DNA from 2 places in the Pseudoalteromonas aliena SW19 genome. Region 2 is predicted to be linked to the other one. Evidence: riboswitches for the same ligand, from Rfam matches in the RefSeq annotation. Region 2 holds a riboswitch; the other holds the start of a gene.

Region 1 (6,216 bases), on a different contig from region 2:
TATACGAGTACGCAGTTGCTCAAGCATACGTTTGTCGTTGTAGGCTTTACCTGAACGCTCAATGTGTAGTATTTGCTTACTTATTTGCTCTTCAATGAGGGTAAAACACGCATGAAAATCACCGCGAATATCAACCATTTCAAGCATTGGCTCTATGTATTCGTCAAACGCTTCTGTTACCGCTTTATAACGCTTTTGCAGCGATTGCACGGCATTGTTAGATTTAGCTTGTTCAACAATGTTTAAAATCGCATTTTCGTTGTGTGCGTATAGCTTCATTATTTTACGCACCCGATCATCCATAATACGGCTGTAGCGGCGTAAATCGTCAAAGTCTTCTATTTCGCCAGCGCTATCTAGGCGGTTACCTAAACGGGCTAGGTCGTCGACTAATACGCTAATTTCTTGCGCTAAGCCTAAGTGCTCTTCTTGCAGTAAAAAAGTAGCAAAATCGGCAATGGCACGATTTATTTCAAGTTGAGAAGATTTAGCCAGTGGAATTAAAATATCTTGGTTTAATAAACGATTTGTTTCTTTATAAATGCGTTCGTTTGACCACGTAGGTTGCTTTTGCTTAATCGCGTTTTGTACGTCTTTTAGGCTAAAGTCAGCCATTTTAAAACGTTTAAATAACAGCTCTAATACACCCCAATGTTCGGTTAAGGTATTAAGTAGCTTTTTTGCTGGGATCATAAGGCGTTACTACATCCTAGTATTTTATTATTGAGTATCGAGTTTATACTCATTATTACGTGTTTTTAATTAACCTTGTCTGTATATAGTATTCGTTTTTAAGACCATTTAATAATAGTTTTTGCACGGCGGCAGTGCTAAAATCCGCGCCGAAAACAGACACATGCGAAAGGTTCTGTTTTGCGTGTTCTTTAAAACTATATCAAAGGTTGTTTATCTACCATGGTTTCCTCGACTATTCTAACCCTGATAGCGATTGCATTTTTGCTCATCGTTATAGAAGATATAATCCATGTCAACAAAGCTAAAACTACATTATTTTTTGGTACGCTTTGCTGGATTCTTCTTTTTATCTACCCTCTTCACGGACAAAGCTCCGATTCAGTTCAACACCTCCTTAACGAAAATATTTTAGAAATTGCCTCATTATGGCTATTTTTAATGGCTGCAATGACCTTTGTCGCGTATTTAAATTCAAAAGGGTTTATAGAAAATATTGTTCATCGTGTTATGCCAAAAAGCATTAGCGAAAAAAAGCTCATGTTTTTGGTAGGTGGCTTTGCGTTTTTGTTTTCGTCGATTTCAGATAATGTAACGGCTACGCTTATCTCTTTAGCCGTTGTAATGTCGTTAAAACTTGAACCTAAAAAACTCATTAAATATGCCACGCTTATCGTGTTTGGGGTTAACTCAGGTGGGGTATCGCTAATAACCGGTGACGTAACCACACTGATGATATTTTTAGATGGCAAAGTAACCATAGGTCATTTACTACTACTTATCGCGCCAGCACTTGCAAGTGTTATGCTACTAGCTGCGCTATTGTCTATCGGTATGAAAGGGCGTGTTGAGTTTGCTGGTGCGGGTAAAACCCGAATAGAAAAAACCGACATTACCATTGCTGTTATATTTTTATCTACCGTAGTGAGCACACTTACCCTGAGTGTAATTTACAGCGTACCGCCTTTACTTACCTTTTTGTTTGGCTTATCAGTGATGTTTTTAGTCGCGCAATTTTTAATGCGGAAAAAAGACATAAACAAAGACATAATCGACTTTGTTCGCGATATAGAATACGACACATTGCTATTTTTTGTTGGTGTACTGCTGCTTGTTGGCGCACTAAAAGAAATTGGTATGCTAAGTAAATTTACCGATCTATACACGGTAATGGCACCCGAGTACGCAAACTACTTAATGGGCATATTATCAGCAGGGGTCGATAACGTACCGCTTACTGCTGCTTTATTAAAAGCAGATATAGTAATGAGCCAACAACACTGGTTGTCGTTTACGTATGCAACGGGCGTGGGCGGTTCAATGCTGATCATTGGCTCGGCTGCGGGCATTATTGCTATGAGTAAAGTTAAAGCGCTTACCTTTATGAGCTACTTGCGTTTATCGCTGCATTTATTAATTTGTTACACGGTTGGATATGCGGGCTCGTATTATATGGGCAGTTTTATTTAACTCATAAATTATTAAATGCTTGACAGCTAGACGTCTAAACGATAACTTTCAAAGCCCCGCTACTTAGTGGGGTTTTGTTTTATTAGCCACTGGTTAATAAAACATTCAGAAGAGGTGCGATACTTAGGTACTTAATGGTAGGCGACGAGAGCCGATGATCATTAAGGAGGGAAGTACTCGCCGAGAAAAATAATGATACGTCGTCATTGTTTTTCGGTTTATGGGGCTGAATCCTCAAAACTGTCACCAATATAGGTGGAGAGCTTCTGGCAGTGGACTTATCTTCAAGCATTCCTTTGCCAAGTTCTTCTTGTTTTATTGCGATTTGGATATCGCGAAAGGAGACTAAATGACTACCCAACCAGCGCTACAAACAGTGCCTCAAACAGAGTTAAGCGCAAAATCAGATTACATCGTTGCCAAATTTGGCGGAACCAGTGTTGCAAACTTTGAAGCGATGAGTCGCTGTAGCGAAATTATTGTTGCAGATAAAAGCGTACGTATTGTTGCCGTGAGCGCCAGTGCCGGCGTAACTAACCACTTAGTTGCACTGTGTAAATCAAGTATTACCTCAAGTGAGCGCCAAGAGCACATAAACGGCGTGCTTGCTATTCAACACACTATTTTAGATGAATTATCGCTAGATGCCGATTTAGCGGTTGGCTTTAACGAAACCCTAAAGGCATTTCAAACATTAGCTCAAGAGTCACTAACAACCGATCAACAACACGACGAGCTACTTAGCTTTGGTGAGCGTTTGTCGTCGTATTTGTTTGCTCAGGTGCTTCGTTCACAAGGTTTAAACGCAGATCGCTTTGATGTGCGCAAGGTGCTTAAAACTGATAGCCAATTTGGTAAAGCAACGCCCAATGTTGCAGCCACAGCGCAAGCCGCTAGAGAACATTTAATCCCGCTGTTAGATGCTCAAGTAATTGTCACTCAGGGCTTTATTGGCAGTGACGAGAACGGCCAAACCACAACGCTAGGACGAGGTGGTTCAGACTACAGTGCAGCACTATTGGCTGAAGCAATTAATGCTAAAAGCGTGCATATTTGGACTGACGTTGTGGGTATTTTTAGCACCGATCCGCGTTTGTGCGCAAAAGCGACACCAATTGCACGCTTAAGCTTTGACGAAGCCGCTGAAATGGCGACCTTTGGTGCAAAAGTATTGCACCCCGCAACTATTTTACCCGCAAGCCGTAGTCACATTAACGTATTTGTTGGTTCGAGCCGCGAGCCAGAACGTGGTGGTACATGGATTGAACGTGAAAAGTCGCAACAACCAGGTATACGCGCAGTAACACAACGTAAAAACCAAATTTTGCTTACTCTTAAAAGCCCAGAAATGCTACTAGCAAGCGGCTTTTTAGCCCGCGTATTTACGCTATTAAGCGAATATAATATATCGGTAGATTTGGTAACCACCTCAGAAATCAGCGTAGCCATAACGCTTGATAACGCGCAAAACGCCTCGCGCCCAGAGCTTGATCAAGAATGCCTAGATAAGCTTGCAGAGTTTTGCCATGTGTCGGTAGAAAATAACCTAACATTGGTGGCACTTATTGGCTCTGAGATTCAATTACGCCAACACGAAATGAACTTAATGAGTGTACTAAAAGACTTTAATATTCGATTAATTTGTCACGGTGCGAGTAAACACAACTTGTGCTTTTTAGTAGAGCAAACTGAGTCAGATAACGTAGTGCAATCTATTCATAGCCGTTTATTAGAAAATGATTTTGCTGCGTAAGTAACGGTTATTCAGGAAAATCAACTAGTAAAATTACCTAGTAAAATCAGTTAACAAAATTAATTAACAAAGTCACTTAATAAAAAGCATCGCCAGTCGATGCTTTTTTTATGCACCACACTTACATCAAAACAAACATTGCTCTCACTACTATTAGTTACCGCAACGCGATTGCTGCTAGCACTCAGCTTTGCACTATTTAACTCGTCAAACACATTAGGGCTAAGTAGCTTTGCAATGGGGCGGCTGGTGGCCTTAGCAAGTGACTCTTTTAATGTCCAAATTCTGAAAAATGTATCTGCTTGGGCTTGGGTATTAGTGGGCTTGGTGATAAGTGTAATTTCATCATTATGATAAAAATGCTTGGCGAGTTTTTCAAATGGGCGCTTTAAGCTTACTTTTTCAACATCAAAACCAAATTCACTTTTATCAAGGTTAAGCGCGACCCCAACTAAACCATGCGAATGCGAAATACAGGTATTAATAACATCATCACCCACGTGTATTTTCAGTTTTGAGCTTGTCTCGTCAAATTCTGTACTCATTTTATTAAGCGCTACGAGCACATATTGCGGCTGCGTTATTTTAATAAGGTGTTTTAACAATAACCGCGAAGCTAAATATTCTTGCTTAGCTTGCGGGCTTTTTCTACGGTTTATAACTGATAGCTCAAATGAGCTTAAGCAATCAGGCAAATTAAAGTCACTAAGCTCAAGTGTTTTAGCATTAAAGAGTAAAATACTGTGATTAGCTAACGGTAACTTCGCCAATTGAGTTGAGGTAATGCTTAATGTGTTTTCAAAATAATGTGTGGTCATAAATGCTTAAAGTGAGTGAGCCGCTGTAATTATGAGCGGTTAACAGTGCTTATTTATACAACGAGCAATTTTATTACTCAGCTGGCATGAAATATGGTTTAATTCACAATAATCAAAATAATAACAGATTTGTAGATGTATGGCACAAGTGCGTGATGGGTTTCAAAGCCGACTTGGTTTTGTTTTAGCGGCTGCTGGCGCAGCAGTCGGTTTAGGTAATATTTGGGGTTTTCCTACGCAAGCAGCCAATCATGGTGGCGGCGCATTTTTACTGGTTTACTTTATTGTCATATTTTTACTTGCGCTTCCGGCGCTGTATACCGAACTGTATTTAGGGCATAACGCGCAAGCTAATCCTGTAAGAGCGTTGGGCGATGCATGGCAAAACACTAATCGCAAAGTAGGTGCAGCAGCAGGGTATATTGGCCTTGCCGGCGCAGTTGTTATGCTCAGTTTTTACTCAATAGTGGCAGGGTGGATGCTCTCGTACGCTATTGAACCCATAACAACCTTTTTAGGTTTCACAGGGGCAAGCGAATTTTTACATAGTGATTCAGTGCTGCGTAATTTTGTATTTACGCCGCTTATGCTTGTTTTAACCGCCAGCATTATTTTAAAAGGTGTTAAGTCGGGAATCGAAACCTGGTCGCGCCGTTTAATGCCGCTTTTATTAGTGCTACTTATAAGTTTAATTGCTTACATTGCAACACTTGAAGGCGCAAGCGAAGGCTTTGCTGCGTATTTAATTCCTGATTTTAGCCAAATATTCGACCCTGATTTAATTATTGCGGCAATGGGACAAGCGTTCTTTTCGCTCTCACTAGGTGTGGGTTGCATGATGATTTATGGCTCGTATTTACAGCCAGATGCCAACTTACCAAAGCTTACCGCAAGTGTTGCTTTGCTTGATACAAGTGTCGCGTTTTTAGCGGGTTTATTAATTGTGCCGGCTATTTATGTAGCGCAAAGTAACGGCGTTGAAGTATTTAACGATGGTAAACTGATTGGCGAAGGGCAACTTATTTTTGCTATTTTACCGCAGCTATTCAGTGCGATGGGCGAAGTTGGCTTATTAGTGGGCTTATTATTCTTTGTATTAATGTCGATAGCATCGGTTACGTCAACTATTTCAACCACTGAAATTCCGGTAGCATTTTTAGTCGAAAATCACAGCGTTAGCCGCAGTAAAGCTACATGGGCAGTTAGCGCCGTTGTGCTTGTGTGTGCAAGTGCGATTATATTAAATTTTGACTGGTTATTTGGCTTGGTAATTATGCTATTTACTCAATACCAATTGCCGCTTATGGGCTTGTTTTACTTTATTACAGTAGGGTGGATGTGGCAGCGTGGCAATAAATTACACCAAGCAACAACTGGTGTACATTATTGGTTTGCTCAATATATACGTTTTGTTTGCCCAATATTAATGACTCTAGTGTTTGCAAACGTCGCGTTTGGCTAGTTTTATTTAAGCCCTAAAAA
Region 2 (6,216 bases):
TCCAAAAATATACGAATGCAAAGTATATATAGATCAGAAAAAAAGCGGCCTAGGCCGCTTTTTTAATGCAAATTAACCATTTTAGTTAATTTATACCAATTTTATTAAAAACATGATCGTTCTAGCGTATTAAATAGCTCACTAACGACGTTAAAAATTATTTATATAGAACAACCTGTATCATAATTTTAGCCTTGTTATTGAGCTATTTTCTTATCGCTATAATAGATCACTAATTTAATGCAATTGGTATTACTCTCACGCAATGAGAAGTGGGAGCTAAAGCTCGAATACGTTAGTAAAAAATTTATAAAGTTCTGTACCTTGGTTAACGCTTGCCGATGCAAAGTGCAAAATGGCAATTGCATCGCAATCAAGAGTAAGTGTTTGTAGTGGCTGCTCGGTTAAGTAGCGCTCCATGCGTAAAATATGTGCAATAGGCTCACCGGCTTTAATGTGCCCGCCAAGCGGTGCTATGTATTCAACCATACCGCCAATAGGGGCGTAATAAGCAAAGTAGTCGTCTAAATTACACGCATAACGAGTAATATCAGCAGGGGTATGCATTGCATTTTGTAATACGCCTTTGTGGTTTAAGTAACTCAAAATACTGTTTGCATCGTTTAGTGCTTCTTTTAAATCTATTTTTTCTTGGCTGCCTAGCTCTACCGTAAATGCTTCTACAGGTATTGTTAACTTACGGCCTTGTGAACTAAGTTCATTACTTAAATGCCACCATGGGCAAAAGTTAGCTTCGTCCATAGCGCCGTCAAAATCACTAGGTATAAGCAGTACATGTTCAATATTAAAGTAACGCGCGCTGTCGGTTGCATAGATTGGGCAGTACAAATGCTTGCTTGAAATAGGACCCGTGTGTAAATCGAGTACTATATCAGCCTGATGAGCGAGCTTTTGTAGGTTCAGCGCAATGCGCTTACCCGTATTAAGTAAATAAGCAGGGCCGTTAAGTTTGCTGTCTACTTCGTCAATAAGCGCCTGTTTAAAGTTACTTTTTAATGTAGCGTCGTCATACTGAGTATGATTTTGTGCAAACTGCGTCACTAAATTTTTATTGTAGTGGTACATGCGATTCCAATTAGTACCTGTAATCGGATCGAACCTGCCAAGGGTAAACTCGCCCGACTTTTGATTACAACCAATCGGATTTGCATAAGGCACTAATGTAATGTCGCCATTAAGGTTTAGGTGTTTTAATTGCTCAAGCAGCTGAAAAATAACTGCGTTACCTTGCACTTCGGCGCCATGCATATTGGCCTGAATATACACACTTGGCCCTGTGCCATCGCCTTTTAAACGATATACAGGAATTGTAAGCGGTAAGCCGTTTGCAACTTCCCCTACTACAATGTTCTCTTGGCTGATGTGGGTTGTATTACTCATACTTATTACCTTAAATAATGACTGGCATTTTCAGCTTGGCGAACACAGGTAAGCTCGCCGTTTTGCAGGGTATACTCGGCGGCTAGCTCATGGCATAAAAAATACGGCATACTTTCGCTAAAGCCGTAGGCGCCGCATTGGCTAAACACAAGCCAGTCGTGCTCATTTAAATCGCTTGGCAGGTTATGTTTACCTAAGCAATCAAGCGCTGTACAAAGTGGCCCGTATAAAGTGACCGTTTGAGCTTTAGCACTGGATTCACGTAGTAATGCAGCAGGAAAGTCTTGGCTGGTAACAGCGGGGCGTAATAAATGATTTATACCGCCACTTAAAATAACTTGTTGTTGATTATAGTTTTGTTTGCGCTCTACTACTGGGTTTGCGTAATGACCACATTCGCCAACGGCATAGCGGCCAAGTTCCATCCATAACTCTTCTACACCCGCATCACTTTTAATTTTAGCGAGCGCAGCAATTAAGTCATCCCAATCAAGTATTGTTTCGCTTTGTGTATAGGGAATGCCTAAACCACCACCTAAATCGAGAATTTTAAGGCTAATATTTAAATCGCCGGCAAGTTTGCTAAGTGGTGCAATCATTTGTGACCACAATTCGCTTAGCTTTTGCGTGCTAAGCATATTGCCCCATTGAAAAATATGTAAGCCATCAAATTTAAGTGCAGGGTAGTCGGCTACATTGAGTGCTTGCCACTCATCACAACCCAAACCAAATGGCGTAATGCTATCACCACCCAGTGGGTTCTTTTCACCTTCAGGCCAACGTAATTGCACCCGCAGTAATACTTGTAACTGCGTATTTTGCAGTTGTGCTTGTTGGTTTAACCAACGGACTTGATTGAGGCTCTCAGCTACAAATATACGTACGCCGCGCTCAATAAAGTGTTTAATTTGTTTAGGGCTTTTTGCAGGCCCTGTATTGAGCACGCGCTGTGAGCTAATACCTTGTGCAAGTACTTGCTCAAGCTCACCTTTACTTGCTACGTCAAAATTAAAACCGGCGTTGTCTAAGCTTTGAATAATTTTAGACAGTGGGTTTGCTTTTACGGCGTACCACAGTTTTACATCGGTCTGCGCAACTAAACGCGCAAGATGCGTGTTTAGTCTATCTAAGTCGTAAACAAAAAAAGGTGTATCAAGTTGTTGTGTAATAGTATTTACAGCAGTTTTGATAGACGTGCTTAAAAAGCTCATTATCGTAAAACCTCTTCAAGTAATAATGATGCATCGCTTTGTTCGTCACGGTATTTAACAATTAACGCACACGACATGCTTAGACCTTGCTCGCGTGCCCATTCGTTTGACGCAGGACGAGAGCCCGGTATTACAATGGCATATTCAGGAATAGGCTCGCCTTTATCTAGTTGGCGCTCGTTTACGCAGTCGTATACCGGAATAGTTGCTGATAAACGCACGCCAGGGGCAAGTACTGCGCCTTTTTTAATGACCACGCCTTCAACAATAATACAGCCAGCGCCAATAAATGCATCGTCTTCGACCACTACTGGGCTTGCACCAATTGGCTCAAGTACACCACCAAGCTGCACTGCAGCACTTAAATGTACGTTTTTACCTACTTGTGCACACGAGCCAACTAATGCATGGCTATCGACCATTGTGCCTTCGTCGATATATGCACCAATGTTTACATACGCTGGTGGCATAATAATGGTGCCTTTAGCCACATAAGCACCACGGCGAACACTCGAGCCACCCGGTACCATACGCACGCCATCGTCAGTACTAAACTCTTGTGGAGCTAAGTTATGTTTATCAACAAAGCCGCCTGCAAACTCAGTATTAGTGCCATTTTTAAAGGCTTCTAAAATGCCTTGCTTTACTTCTACGTTAGCTTGCCATTGGCCGCTTTCGTTTTGTGATGCTGCGCGTACTGCGCCCGATTCTAAATTATTTAATAGTTCTAACCAGCTCATTATAAAAACCTGTATTTAATGCCAAGATAAAATGGTGTTGTTTGCAGTTGTGATGCAATCGGTTTGAGTTAACTCAAGATGTGTTAAAGGTGGACGAAGTTGTGGGCTGCTTAAGCGGCCTTGCAAATGCATCAATACCTTTACGGGAATGGGGTTTGCGACAGCAAATAGGCTATCAATGGCACTAGTCCACTGAGCAAATAAATTAGGATGTTGACCACTTAAACTACGTTTAACAAACTCGTGAGTTTGTGCGGGCCATGCGTTTGCAGCTACCGACACTAAACCTTTTGCGCCAGCTTGGGCAAAATAAGGCATTAGCGCATCGTCGCCACTAAATAAGGCTAAATTAGGCGCGGCTTGGCGATAAGCCTCAAACTGAGCAATATCGCCACTGGCTTCTTTTAACGCCCATAATTTTTTATGATTTTGTAAGTTAGTCACTGTTTGAACAGGAATACTGACACCACTGCGGCCCGGTACGTTATAAAGCATACACGGATGAGCACTTGCATCGAGTAGGCTTTCAAACCAATGAGTTTGACCTACAGCGCCGGGCTTTGCATAAAGCGGTGAGCCAAGTAAAAAGCTATGAATTGGGAGTGTATTACAGTAGTTAACCCACTCAATTTGTTGCTTTAAGTTACTACCGCCCACGGCAACCATAAGTGGTACACTTGGTTTTAGCTGGCATACGTGTTCAACAATGGCTTGTTGCTCGTTAAGCGTTAGTGCCAAACCTTCGCCCGTACTGCCAAGTAGTAAAATACCGTTATGTGCCGCTTCTTGATCGCTAACCAGTTTAGTTAACGTGTTGTAGTCAACATCGCCGTGTTGATCTAATGGCGTAACGAGCGCGGTCCATAATGTGTAGTCGTTTATATTGAAGTTATTGGTCATCTCTCACGAACTTATAAGTTATTCGAAGAGTTAAAAAGCTTTATGGAAGGAGCCGCATTAACGTCGTTCGAACTAATAATTCGAAGAGCGAATGGGCTTAAAATAATAGGGCGCATGGCCTTAATATTTAAGACCAGAAGCTCTCCACCAAACTAATAAGCTGCTTGTTATAAGCAGCTATTGGTGACAGTCGCTAGGGTTCAACCTAGTCGCCCGAAATAAACACCTCGCAAAAGTGATTACTTCTCGGCGTTAATTCCCCTCACGTATGCTCACTGGAGTTTGCGCTCCTAACATACGCTACCTGAATAACGCACCTCTTCTAGCCCTTTGCACCTGTTTGAAGAGTAAAACTTACAAACCTGTGCAATTTAAATAGGGTAATTGCAGCGATTAAAGCATTTTAGCCGTCTGGGTGTCAAGCGGCTAAATATAGATTAATTCATCGATAATGGGAGTGGTTACGTATTGGCTGCTTTTCTCGTACACTAGCAACATAAGTAGTGAGGTATTTAATTAGTATGGAAAAATTTAGCGATATTTATAAGCGAGCGGTAGAGCGAAAAGGCTCTGAAAAAATGCTTAAGTTATTACTTGCAAAACCACTATCTAAAAAACAACTAAGCACGTTAAGTGACGACGATTGGCTGGAAGAATTTACTCGAAAAGTATTTCAAAGCGGCTTTTATTGGTCAGTCATTAATAATAAGTGGTCGGGATTTAGAGAGGTTTTTTGGGATTTTAGCGTTGATAAGTTATTAATGATGCCCCCCGATATGCTGGAACAAAAAGCAACGGATGAGCGTATTGTTCGTAACTATAAAAAAGTAAAAACAATTACTGAAAATGCTTACATGATCCACGAAATAGCACAAGAACATGGCAGTTTTAGCCAGTTTGTCGCTAATTGGCCAGCAGACAATATTATTGGTTTATGGGCGTATTTAAAAAAGCATGGCGCGCGTTTAGGCGGAAATACAGGGCCTTATGCGCTACGAGCACTTGGTAAAGATACTTTTTTACTATCACGCGATGTAGAGAATTATTTGCGTGCCCATAAAATTATAGATGGCGGCTTACAAACTAAAAAGTCATTGAGTGCAGCCCAAGCTTTTTTTAATGAAATGCAAAAGCAAAGTGGCTTAAGTATGCAAGAGCTGAGCTTAATTGTGGCCTATGGTGTAGGTGACAACCGCGTTGGTATAAGTCAGCAATAATAGGAATTACCATGAAATTAGTGCCAAGATATACGCAAATAGCCGAAAACTTTGCGATAGAAGATTTCCCTGCAAGTGTTGCCTCTCCTCAGTTATTGCTGTGGAATGAGAGCTTAGCAAAAGAGTTTAATATTAACGTTGCTGCTGATTTACGTGCTAGCACTTTTAGCGGTAACGAAAAACAGGCAATTCCTGCAGTAGCACTTGGTTACTCTGGGCACCAATTTGGACATTTTTCACCACGTTTAGGTGATGGGCGAGCGCATTTACTGGGTGCTATTAATGATGATAAAAACCAGTTGTGGGATATTCAATTAAAAGGCTCTGGTGCTACTCCTTATTCAAGAGGGGGTGATGGCCGTTGTGCACTTGGGCCCGCTATTCGTGAATACGTAATGAGCGAGGCAATGCATGCACTAGGCATTAAAACTACCCGATGTTTAGCCGTCGTTGGCAGTGGCGAAACGGTTTATCGCAACCCGCCACAAGCAGGCGCCATAGTGACTCGTTTAGCGACGAGCCATATTCGAGTTGGCTCGTTTCAATATTTAGCGACGCAAGGCGATGTTGAAGGACTTAAAAATTTAGCTGATTTAGCTATAGAGCGACATTACTCAGAAATAACTGGTACAGGATCGCAGCGCTATTTAGCATTTTTAGGCGCTGTGATTAAAAACCAAGTTAAGCTAGTTGTGAGCTGGATGCGTGTTGGCTTTATACATGGGGTTATGAATACAGATAATACGT

The links. A riboswitch is a leader RNA that binds a small molecule or an ion and turns the genes downstream of it on or off. The one in region 2 is predicted to bind lysine.
Region 1: it holds a riboswitch for lysine, as region 2 does, so the genes downstream of both, lysC (lysine-sensitive aspartokinase 3) here and dapA (4-hydroxy-tetrahydrodipicolinate synthase) in region 2, are expected to answer to the same signal.

Annotation. Positions count from the first base shown of each region.
Region 1 covers NZ_AQGU01000025.1:625,101-631,316, reverse strand. Annotated here, with positions in the region: gene PALI_RS08395 (hypothetical protein) at 1-693, opposite strand, end outside; gene nhaD (sodium:proton antiporter NhaD) at 916-2,163, shown strand; lysine riboswitch at 2,265-2,437, shown strand; gene lysC (lysine-sensitive aspartokinase 3) at 2,513-3,916, shown strand; gene PALI_RS08380 (4'-phosphopantetheinyl transferase family protein) at 3,976-4,734, opposite strand; gene PALI_RS08375 (sodium-dependent transporter) at 4,874-6,196, shown strand.
Region 2 covers NZ_AQGU01000022.1:449,220-455,435, reverse strand. Annotated here, with positions in the region: gene PALI_RS04225 (succinylglutamate desuccinylase/aspartoacylase family protein) at 280-1,401, opposite strand; gene PALI_RS04220 (PLP-dependent decarboxylase) at 1,407-2,612, opposite strand; gene PALI_RS04215 (2,3,4,5-tetrahydropyridine-2,6-dicarboxylate N-succinyltransferase) at 2,612-3,352, opposite strand; gene dapA (4-hydroxy-tetrahydrodipicolinate synthase) at 3,368-4,252, opposite strand; lysine riboswitch at 4,382-4,582, opposite strand; gene PALI_RS04205 (DNA-3-methyladenine glycosylase I) at 4,774-5,469, shown strand; gene PALI_RS04200 (protein adenylyltransferase SelO) at 5,481-6,216, shown strand, end outside.